One region of the Kitasatospora sp. NPDC087314 genome, then DNA from elsewhere that is predicted to be linked to it. Evidence: riboswitches for the same ligand, from Rfam matches in the RefSeq annotation. Region 1 holds a riboswitch; the other holds the start of a gene.
The links. A riboswitch is a leader RNA that binds a small molecule or an ion and turns the genes downstream of it on or off. The one in region 1 is predicted to bind cobalamin.
Positions count from the first base shown of each region.

Region 2: another riboswitch for cobalamin. It lies ahead of ACIO5E_RS13275 (HoxN/HupN/NixA family nickel/cobalt transporter); the one in region 1 lies ahead of ACIO5E_RS17405 (FecCD family ABC transporter permease).

Region 1 covers NZ_JBIUYE010000007.1:211,967-217,219, reverse strand. The annotation lists gene ACIO5E_RS17410 (ABC transporter ATP-binding protein) at 1-175, opposite strand, end outside; gene ACIO5E_RS17405 (FecCD family ABC transporter permease) at 175-1,260, opposite strand; cobalamin riboswitch at 1,384-1,522, opposite strand; gene sodN (superoxide dismutase, Ni) at 1,612-2,007, opposite strand; gene sodX (nickel-type superoxide dismutase maturation protease) at 2,285-2,668, shown strand; gene ACIO5E_RS17390 (CGNR zinc finger domain-containing protein) at 2,678-3,268, opposite strand; gene ACIO5E_RS17385 (amino acid ABC transporter ATP-binding protein) at 3,382-4,185, opposite strand; gene ACIO5E_RS17380 (amino acid ABC transporter permease) at 4,182-5,156, opposite strand; gene ACIO5E_RS17375 (ABC transporter substrate-binding protein) at 5,194-5,253, opposite strand, start outside.
Region 2 covers NZ_JBIUYE010000005.1:274,663-279,915, forward strand. The annotation lists gene ACIO5E_RS13265 (hypothetical protein) at 1-1,557, opposite strand, end outside; gene ACIO5E_RS13270 (ArsR/SmtB family transcription factor) at 1,628-2,011, opposite strand; cobalamin riboswitch at 2,093-2,307, shown strand; gene ACIO5E_RS13275 (HoxN/HupN/NixA family nickel/cobalt transporter) at 2,339-3,451, shown strand; gene ACIO5E_RS13280 (type B 50S ribosomal protein L31) at 3,520-3,768, opposite strand; gene rpmG (50S ribosomal protein L33) at 3,798-3,962, opposite strand; gene rpmB (50S ribosomal protein L28) at 4,103-4,339, shown strand; gene rpsN (30S ribosomal protein S14) at 4,339-4,644, shown strand; gene ACIO5E_RS13300 (CobW family GTP-binding protein) at 4,641-5,253, shown strand, end outside.

The DNA of each region.
Region 1 (5,253 bases):
CGGCCCCGGCGGCGGGCCGCAGCGCCCGGTAGACGCAGCGCAGCAGGGTCGACTTGCCGCTGCCGTTCGGCCCGACCAGCCCGACCACCTGCCCGGCGGCGGCGTCCAGGGTGACGTCGTGGACCAGCCGGGCGCCGGCCAGTTCGACCGAGACGGAGTCCAGGGCGAGGTCCATCAGCGGCCTCCGAAGGAGTAGCCGCGACGGCGCATCAGCAGCAGGAAGCATGGCACTCCGAGGACCGCGGTGACCACCCCGACCGGCAGTTCGGCGGGCGCCAGCAGGGTGCGCGAGACGATGTCCACCCAGACCAGCAGCAGCGCCCCGGCGAGCGGCGCGACCAGCAGTACCCGGCGGTGTCCGGCGCCGACCAGCATCCGGGCCAGGTGCGGCACCATCAGCCCGACGAAGCCGATCGCCCCGCTGACGGCGACCACCGTGCCGGTGACGGCGGCGGTCACCACGAACAGCTCGCGGCGCAGCCGGTCCGGGTCCACGCCGAGCGAGGCGGCCGTCTCGTCGCCCATGGCGAGCGCGTCCAGCCGGCCGGCCGCGCAGGCCAGGTACGCCAGACCGGCCAGCACGGTGGCGGCGGCGATCGGCACCGAGCCCCAGGTGGCGCCGCCGAGGCTGCCGAGCAGCCACATCATGGCGTCCCGGGCGGCCTCGCCGCGGGCGGCCGCGAAGACCATCAGCGCGGTGAGCGCGGAGAAGCCGTAGGAGAGCGCGGTGCCGGTGAGCACCAGCCGCAGCGGGGTGAGCCCGTAGGCCGTCCGCGCCGCGAGGTAGACCAGCACCATGGCGAGCAGCGCGGAGCCGAACGCGGAGACCGAGATGGCCCACACCCCGAGCGAGGCGAAGGCGCCGAGCAGCAGGACGGCGTTGGCGCCGACGGCCGCGCCGGAGGAGACGCCGAGCACGAAGGGGTCGGCCAGCGCGTTGCGCACCAGGGCCTGGACGGCGACCCCGGTGGCGGCCAGCCCGGCGCCGACCACGGCGGCCAGCACGGTGCGCGGCAGCCGGATCTCCCAGACGATCGCGTAGGCGGCGGCCTCGCCCGCCTCCAGCCGTCCGCCCGTCAGTCCGGCGGCCAGCAGCCGCAGGGCGCGGGGCAGGCCGATCCCGGCGGCGCCCAGTGCGACCCCGCAGACCAGTGAGAGCAGCAGGGCGGCGGCCAGACCGACGGTGAGGGGTGCGGCGGGTATGCGACGGGCGGGCGGGCTCACCGCGCCGCCGCCCACGGGTGCGGTGCTCACGCGCACCTCCGGGTGGTTCTCTCGCTCCGCTCGTCCACGGGTGCGCCTTGCCTCGGGCCGCGGGTGTGCGGGGGCGGGCGCCGGACGGGCGCGGGCCCGGGCGCCGTCCCCTCGCAGTCCACGGCGAGTTGTCGGGAGGTCGGCGGCCGAGGGCGATCGGGCTGGCACGGCCGACGGGCCGCGCTCACCGTTGCGGGTCAGCGCCGGATTCACACCGGACTTCCCCCTCGGACGCCCTGGCAGCATAACAGCCACTCAGGCCAGGCAACCCTTACCTGGGCCGCGATCGGGCGTGGACGCACGACCGCCCCCGTCCGGCGCTGCGGACGGGGGCGGTCGGGTGGCGACGCGTCAGGCTCAGGCCTGCTTGGTCTCCCAGAAGATCTTGTCGACCTCGGCGATCAGGTCCAGCAGGGCCTGGCCGGTGGCCGGGTCGGTGGACGCCTTGGCGGCCGAGGCGGCCTTCAGGGTGTCGTTGACCAGCTGGTGCAGCTGCGGGTACTTCTCGAAGTGCGGGGCCTTGAAGTAGTCGCTCCACAGCACCGAGATGTGGTGCTTGACGGCCTCGGCGCGCTGCTCCTTGATGATGATGGCGCGGGCGCGGAAGTGCGGGTCCTCGTTGGCCTGGTACTTCTCCTGGGTGGCCTTGACCGACTCGGCCTCGAGCCGCGCCTGCGCCGGGTCGTACACGCCGCAGGGCAGGTCGCAGTGGGCGTGGGCGGTGGCGCGCGGTGCAAACAGACGAGAGAACATGGGAGTCCTTCCTTAGATCGTCTTCCCGCGCCCGAGATTACCCTTCCGCCCCCGTCGTTTCGCGATCGGGCGGTGGGCCTAGGGCAAAAGGCGGACCCGCAACCGGGGTATTCCGGACATCGAACAGGGTGACGGTCCGTACGGCAGACTGGGACCGGGTGGTCCGGGAGGAGGAGTCGTGGCGCGGAGCACGGAACCGGAGGGCACGGAACCCCAGGGGCGGGGCCGGCGCGGCGGCGCGGTGCCGTTCGGGCTGGTCGACGTGGCGGGCCCGTCGATGGTCCCGACCCTGCGCGAGGGCGACCAGCTGCTGGTGCGCTACGGCGCGCCGATCCGGCCCGGCGCGGTGGTGCTCTTCCGGCACCCCTTCCAGCAGGACCTGCTGGTGGTGAAGCGGGCCGCCGAACGGCGCCCGGGGGGCTGGTGGTTGCTGTCCGACAACCGGCCGGTGGACAGCGACAGCCGCAGCTACGGCCCGGTGCCGGACGAACTGGTGCTCGGCCGGGTGCTGCTGCGGCTGCGCCCGCGCCCGGCCTGGCTGGCGCCGGGGCGCCGGCTGGAGCGGCTGCTGCTGACCACCCGGCTGGCCCGGGTGCCGGGCCTGGCCCGCCGCCTGGGCGTCTGGGCGGAGGAGCTCCAGGGCGTGTCGGACAAGCCCTAGAACGGGCGCCTACCCTGCGGCGCCGAGGGCCGCGGCCTCCGCCTCCTGGCGCTTGCGGGCCCGGTACGCGGCGACGTTGGCGCGGGTCGCGCAGCGGTCCGAGCAGTACCGGCGGGAGCGGTTGGTCGAGGTGTCCAGGTAGGCGTTGCGGCAGGGCGCGGCCTGGCAGATGCCGAGCCGGTCGGCGCCCAGCTCGGTCAGGTGGACGGCCAGGCCCATGCAGGCGACCGCGCTGAAGTGCGCGGTGGCGGTCGGGGAGTTGTCGGCCAGGTGCAGGTGCCAGCGCGGCCGGCCGGCGTCGTCCAGGAAGTCGTGCCCGGAGACCAGCGGGCTGACCGGGTACTCCATCAGCAGGCTGTTCAGCAGGTCGACGCCCCGGATCTCGTCGCCCTCGGCGGCGGCCTCGAAGACCCCGCGCAGCCTGGTGCGCACCGCCCGCAGCCGGGGCAGGTCGGATTCGTCGGCCTGCGCGGCGGCCCGTGAGGAGTCGGAGAACAGGGCGCGCACCGCGTCCACGGACGTCAGCGCGTCGGTGCCGCGCTCGGGCTCCTCGGTGTTCACCAGCCGAACGGCGAGATCGGCGTACGAGGCGAGCTCCACGGAGGTCCTTCCAGAAGGTCGGTAACGGGCTGACTGCGTCCAGCCTATTACCTGGGTGGGGAAAACGTCGGCGCCCGGCAGGAGCAGCCTGCCGGGCGCCGACGGTACGGGCTCTACAGCACCTTGGAGAGGAACGCCCGGGTGCGCTCGTGCTGGGGGTCGGTGAGTACCTCGCGGGGGTTGCCGGACTCGACCACCACGCCACCGTCCATGAACACCAGCGCGTCGCCGACCTCGCGGGCGAAGCCCATCTCGTGGGTGACGACCACCATGGTCATGCCCTCCTCGGCGAGGCCGCGCATGACGTCCAGGACGTCGCCGACCAGCTCGGGGTCGAGCGCCGAGGTCGGCTCGTCGAAGAGCATCAGCTTGGGCTTCATGGCCAGCGCGCGGGCGATCGCGACGCGCTGCTGCTGGCCGCCGGAGAGCTGGGAGGGGTAGTTCCTCGCCTTGTCGGCGAGACCGACCCGCTCCAGCAGGCCCATCGCCCGCTCCCGGGCGACGGCCTTGCTCTCGCCCTTGACCTGGACCGGGGCCTCCATGACGTTCTCGACGGCCGTCATGTGCGGGAACAGGTTGAAGCGCTGGAAGACCATGCCGATGTCGCGCCGCTTGACGGCGACCTCGCGGTCCTTGAGCTCGTGGAGCTTGTCGCCCTTCTGCTGGTAGCCGACCAGTTCGCCGTCCACCCAGAGGCGGCCGGCGTTGATCTTCTCCAGGTGGTTGATGCACCGCAGGAAGGTCGACTTGCCGGAGCCGGACGGGCCGATCAGGCAGAACACCTCGCCCTGCCGGACCTCCAGGTCGATGCCCTTCAGCACGTGCACGGCGCCGTAGGACTTGTGGACGTTCTCGGCACGGACCATCGGGTGGCCGGTGGCGGTGGCGTCGGCCGGGGTCTTGCTCAGATCGGTCATACGTGACCACCTCCCTCAAGCCCCGGGACGACGTCGGCGCCGGTCTTCGGGGTGGGCCTTCCGGCGAACAGGCCCCGCAGCCGCTGCAGCGGGGTGGGCGGGAGGGTCCGGTTGGAGCCGCGGGCGTAGTAGCGCTCGATGTAGTACTGGCCGATGGTCAGCACCGAGGTGAAGAACAGGTACCAGAGGCTGACCACGATCAGCAGCGGGATGTTCTGGTAGTTCCGAGAGTAGATGACCTGGCCGGCCCGGAAGATCTCCTCCAGGGAGATCACGCTGACCAGCGAGGTGGTCTTGAGCATCGAGATGGTCTCGTTGCCGGTCGGCGGGATGATCACCCGCATGGCCTGCGGCAGGACGATCCGCCGCATGGTCTGGAACCGGCTCATGCCCAGCGCGTGGGCGGCCTCGGTCTGCCCCTCGTCCACCGACTGGATGCCGCCGCGGACGATCTCCGCCATGTAGGCGGCCTCGTTGAGGCCGAGGCCCAGCAGGGCGGCGACGAAGGTCGGGATCAGCACGTTGGTGGACTCGGACCAGAACTCCGGTCCCCACGGGACGCCGATCGACAGCTTGGCCCAGATCAGGCCGAGGAAGTTCCAGAACACCAGCTGCACCAGCACCGGGGTCCCGCGGAAGATCCAGATGTAGAGCCAGGCGGTGCCGGAGAGCAGCGGGTTCGGGGACAGGCGCATGACGGCGAGGACGATGCCGCCGACCACGCCCATCAGCATGGCGAGGACGGTCAGTTCCAGGGTGACGATCATGCCGTGCACGATGCTGTCGTGGAACAGGTACTGCCCGACGATGTCCCACTTGAAGGCGGGATTGGTGAAGAGGGCGCTCAGCAGCATCGCCGCGAGCAGGGCGATGACGACGGCGCCCGCCCAACGTCCGGGGTGGCGGACCGGGATGGCCTTGATGGTCTCAGGCCGTCCCTCCTCCGCCCGCCCCTTGTCCAGAGAGTTCACGGTGTGGCCTCGGGTGAGAGATGAAGCGGGGGGACGGTCAGCTCGCGGCGCCGTTGATGACCGACTTGTCGAGGGCGCCGGCGTCGACGCCCCACTT
Region 2 (5,253 bases), on a different contig from region 1:
GGCGGAGCCGAGCAGCAGCGGGTCGAGGCTGGGCTCGGGGCAGCTCCAGTCCCGTTCGGCGCAGGCCTCCAACAGCAGGCCGGTGCGCAGCCGGAGCAGGTGGCGGGCCGGGCCGAGGGCGGCCACCGCGACGGCGAGGCCGGGGAGTTCGGCGGCGGAGTCGGCGAGCCAGCGTGCGGCCGGGCGTTCGGCGTGGACCTCGGTCCGGGCCAGCACCTCGGCGGTGTAGCGCAGGGCGTCGCCCGGGTGTTCGTCGGTGAGCGCGTGGAAGCCGCGCGGCGTGTGATCGTCCGGTTCGAAGGGGTAGCGCCGCAGGCTGACCTCGGTGCCCTCGCTCTCGGCCTCGACGTCGTAGGCCGTGGGCCCGTCGGTGGTTCCGGGGCGTGGGACGGGCTTGGGGTAGGGCGGCAGGACCGGTTCGTTCCCGGGTTCGTCCAGCTGCTCCAGGAAGGAGTAGAGCAAAGGGCGCAGCAGCTCGGCGGAGCGGCCGCGCCGGCCGAGTGAGCGGTCGGCGATCCGGCGCAGCGCGGTCGGGTCCTGCTTCCGCAGGATCTGGTCGAGCTGGGCGGCGAGGTCGCCGTCGGGGTCGAGTACGGGCGCGGCCTGGCCGAAGGCGTAGCTGGGGGAGCGCGGGTCGAGTTCGGCGGCGCCGGTGGCGACGAGCGCGGTGGGCCGCTCCAGCGCGGCGCCGTAGACGGACACCGAGCCGTGGTCGCCGATCTGGCAGTCGGCGGCGACCAGGGCGGCCTGCCAGCCCTGGTGGGGCGGGATCAGGCGCAGGCCCATCCGGCGGGCGCTGTCGAGCAGGGCCTCGGGGTCGTGCCGGCTCCAGATGTTGGGGTGCAGGACGACGGCCACCGTGTACTCGTCGGCGGGCAGTCGGCGGACCAGGTGCAGGGGCAGGTCGGGGCGGCAGCCGAATAACGAGTGCTCGCTCCAGGTGGAGTTGACGACGACGAGCCGCCGGCCGTCGACGGCGCCGCGGTAGCCGTCGCGGGAGCGGAGGCTGCGGAGCATCCGGTCGAAGCAGGGGTCGCCGACCACGTGGGCGACGTCCAGCGCCTCCGGGCAGGAGACCCGCAGGCGGTCCAGCTGCTCGGGGTGGGAGAGGCCGAGGACGTCGACGAACACCCGGCCGTGGTGGGTGAGTTCGTTGCGGGAGAGGCCGGCGGAGCTGACCGTGTCGCCGGTGGACTCGGTCACCAGGCGGTTGTAGCCGGCGCCGTGCGGGAGGACGACGAGCCGGGCGTCCAGGCGGTGCATGGAGGCGTGGACGGCGCAGGCGACAGCCAGGTCGAAGTGGCGTCGGACGGCGTCCTCCCAGTCCAGCACGGTGATGCCGGGCAGGTCGTGCAGGTACTCGTCCAGGGCGCGGTCGGCGAAGGCGGATCCGGGGTTGACGGTGAAGTACCGTTCGAGGCCGTCCGGGTGCAGCAGGGTGAGGACGTCCAGGACCCGGGTGGCCGAGGTGAGGGTGCGGGCGACCGCCAGCACGCGGGCCTTGACCGGTCGGGTGTTCCAGCGGTCGGCGGGCCAGGCGTGGGGGTGGGACGGCACACCATGATCGTACTCACCCCCGGTGCCGCTCCGGGGCCGTTTCCCGAGTGTCGGTCAGCCCGAGAGCCGGTCAGCCGGTCGCCGCGGTGGGCTCGTGGTGCTCGGCGGCGGCGCACTCGTCGAGGAGGGGGCGCAGGGTGTCGTCCACGAGCCGGTAGCGCACGACGCGGCCGTCCTTGTCGCCGGTGACGACGCCGGCCGTCCGGAGCAGCCGCAGGGCCTGGGAGACGGCGGGGTCGCGCATGCCGGTGGCGACGGCGAGGTCGGTCACGGCGAGCGGGCCGGCCCGGTGGAGGGCGAGCAGGAGGGCGAGCCGTCCGGGGTCGGCGAGCAGGGAGAACCGCTCGGCCCAGGAGCGGACGTGCGCGGTGTCGCCGATCGCGGCGATGGCCTCGCAGACCCGGTGTCCGTCGATGGTGCGGTGGCCCGCGCGGTCGGCCGGTACGAGATGCATGCGCTCATTGTCGCAGGCGGGGGCGTGTGATCCTGGACACCTGCGCAGGTGCGCAGCCTTGCAAGGGTGGGGCCTGGCCCCTACGGTGTTCCCCGCCGTGGTGCTCGGGAAGACCGGTGACGGATCCTCAGGGGTCCCAGCCCGGAGCGGCCCTCGCCACTGTGATCGGGCCATCGCGATCGTCGTCGATGGAGAGTCGTCCGTACCCACGACGCCACTGGGAGCCTCGCGCGCCTGGGAAGGCGGGTACGGAATCCCCGTAAGCCAGGAGACCGGCCACGGCATCTCACGAACTGTTTCCACGAGGTGCTGGAGCGTGACCCGAAGATGACCGTGCCCGAAACCGCCGCCGCCGAGCCGACGGCGACACCGCCCGCGCTGCCCACGTTCCGCTGGAGGCGCGAGGACACCATCCGTACGGCCGGGCTGATGGGGGTGATCGTGGCCATGCACGTGGTGGCCTTCGGGACGCTCGTCTTCCTGGTGGCGCCGCACAAGTACGAGGTCGGTACCCAGGTCTTCGGGGTGGGCCTGGGGATCACCGCGTACACCCTCGGGATGCGGCACGCCTTCGACGCCGACCACATCGCGGTGATCGACAACACCACCCGCAAGCTGATGGCGGACGGCAAGCGGCCGGTCTCGGTCGGCTTCTGGTTCGCCCTCGGGCACTCCTCGATGGTGGTGATCATGGCGGCCCTGGTGGCGGGCGGCGCGCAGCTGGCCAACACCCTGATGGACGACGAGTCGACCACCCACAAGTGGCTCGGGGTGGTCGGGACGACGGCCTCCGGCGCGTTCCTCTACCTGATCGGCGCGCTCAACCTGGCCGCGCTGCTCGGCATCCTCAAGGTGTTCCGGTCGATGCGGGCCGGGTCGTACGACGAGGCGCAGCTGGAGGAGCACCTCAACTCGCGGGGGTTCATGGCCCGGGTGCTGAACCGGGCGACCCGGTCGATCACCCGGCCCGGGCAGATGTTCCCGGTGGGCATGGTGCTGGGGCTCGGCTTCGACACCGCGACCGAGGTCACCCTGATGGTGATGGCCGGGTCGGGCGCGGCGGCCGGGCTGCCCTGGTACGCGATCGTCTGCCTGCCGCTGCTGTTCGCGGCCGGGATGAGCCTGTTCGACACGCTGGACGGGACGTTCATGAACTTCGCGTACCAGTGGGCCTTCGCCAACCCGGTCCGGAAGGTGTACTACAACCTGACGATCACCGGGCTGTCGATCGCGGTGGCGTTCGTCATCGGCACCATCGAGCTGGTCGGCGTGCTGCACGAGAAGCTCGACCTGACCGACCCGGTCACCGGCTGGATCGCGGACATCTCGCTGGACAACGTCGGCTACGCGATCGCCGGGCTGTTCGTGGTGGTCTGGGCCGCGGCGATCGCGTACTGGAAGCTGGCCCGGGTGGAGAAGCGCTGGGTGGCGGCCGAGTAGGGGCCACCGGTGGTCCGACGGCGCCTCCCCCGCAGGTTCGGGGGGAGGCGCCGTCGCGTTGCCGCGGGTCAGTGCCGGTCGCCGTAGCGCTGACGGAAGCGCTCGACCCGGCCGGCGGTGTCCAGGACGCGCGACTGACCGGTGTAGAAGGGGTGGCTGGCCGAGGAGATCTCGACGTCGATCACCGGATAGGTGGTGCCGTCCTCCCACTCGATCGTGCGGTCGCCGGTGACCGTCGAGCGGGTGAGGAAGGCGAGGCCGCCGACCTTGTCGCGGAAGACGACCGGGCGGTAGGCGGGGTGGATGCCGGGCTTCATGGGTGGGCTCCTTCTCGGACGGGCGGGGGTCAGCGCTCTTCGCGGAAGTCGACGTGCCGGCCCGCGACCGGGTCGTACTTGCGCAGGACCATCCGGTCCGGGTCGTTGCGGCGGTTCTTGCGGGTCACGTACGTGTAGCCGGTGCCGGCGGTGGAGCGGAGCTTGATGACGGGGCGCAGTTCGCTGCGGGCCATGGGTGTCCTCCCGGGTGGGCGGGGTGTTCGGAATCGGGGTGTTCGGGGCCGGGGCGAAACCGTACACCGAAATGGAAGTCATTTTCATCTGGTGTAACGTGAGCTCCGTCCCGCCCATTCCCGGACGCCAGGGAGCATCCATGTCCGCCCACTGCCAACTCACCGGCCGTCGACCCGGCTTCGGCAACGCGATCTCGCACTCGCACCGCCGCACCCGCCGCCGCTTCGACCCCAACATCCAGCACAAGCGCTACTGGCTGCCCGGCGAGGGTCGGTACGTCCGGCTCACGCTCAGTGCCAAGGGCATCCGCACCATCGACACGATCGGCATCGAGGCCGCCGTCGCCCGCATCCGCGCCCGAGGGGGGAAGGTCTGATGGCCAAGCGGAGCAAGATCGCCAGGAACGAGCAGCGGCGCGCCGTCGTGGCGCGCTACGCCGAGCGCCGCGCCGAACTCAAGCGGATCATCGCCCACCCCGGCACCGCCCCCGCCGAGCGAGACGCCGCGCAGGCCGAACTCGCCCGCCAGCCCCGTGACGCCAGCGCCACCCGGATCCGCAACCGCGACGCCGTCGACGGCCGCCCGCGCGGCTACCTGCGCGCCTTCGGCCTCTCCCGGATCAACCTCCGCGCCCACGCCCACGCCGGCCACCTGCCCGGCGTCCGGAAGGCCAGCTGGTGAGCGGCGTCGACGGGCCGGACCGCCTGGCCGGAATCGGCGGCCTGGACGGGATCAAGCTGCCGGTGGTGGTGGTCGCCGGGCTCCACGGCGCCGAACGCCGCCTGGCGGTGAACGAGTTGATGCACGGCGCGGTGGACGCGGTGGTCCTCCACCACGACCTGCGGGAGTCCTCGCACGGCCTCGTCCACCGCGAGCTGCGCGACGGGGGAGGCGGGTTCGACGTCGCCGACGTCCCGCTGGTGAACGACTGCCCCTGCTGCGCCCTGCGCGAGGACCTGTTGCCCCGGCTGGTGCGGATCGCCGACGAAGGCCGGTACGGGCTCGCGATCGTCGAACTGTGGGGCGGCAGCGACCCGCACCCGGCCGTCGAGGTGATCGCCGGGGGAGAGGCGGACGGCCGCCACCTGGGGGACGTCGTCGAACTCGCCGGCGTGGTCACCGCCGTCGACCCGGACCGGCTGATCGGCGAACTCTCGGTGTCCGACGACCTGGTGGAGCACGGCGAGCACACCGCCGCCCAGGACGAGCGGACCCGCGCGGAGGCGCTCGCCCACCAGGTCGAGTACGCCACCACCCTGGCGGTGCCGCGCGCGACGGCGCACGCGCCCG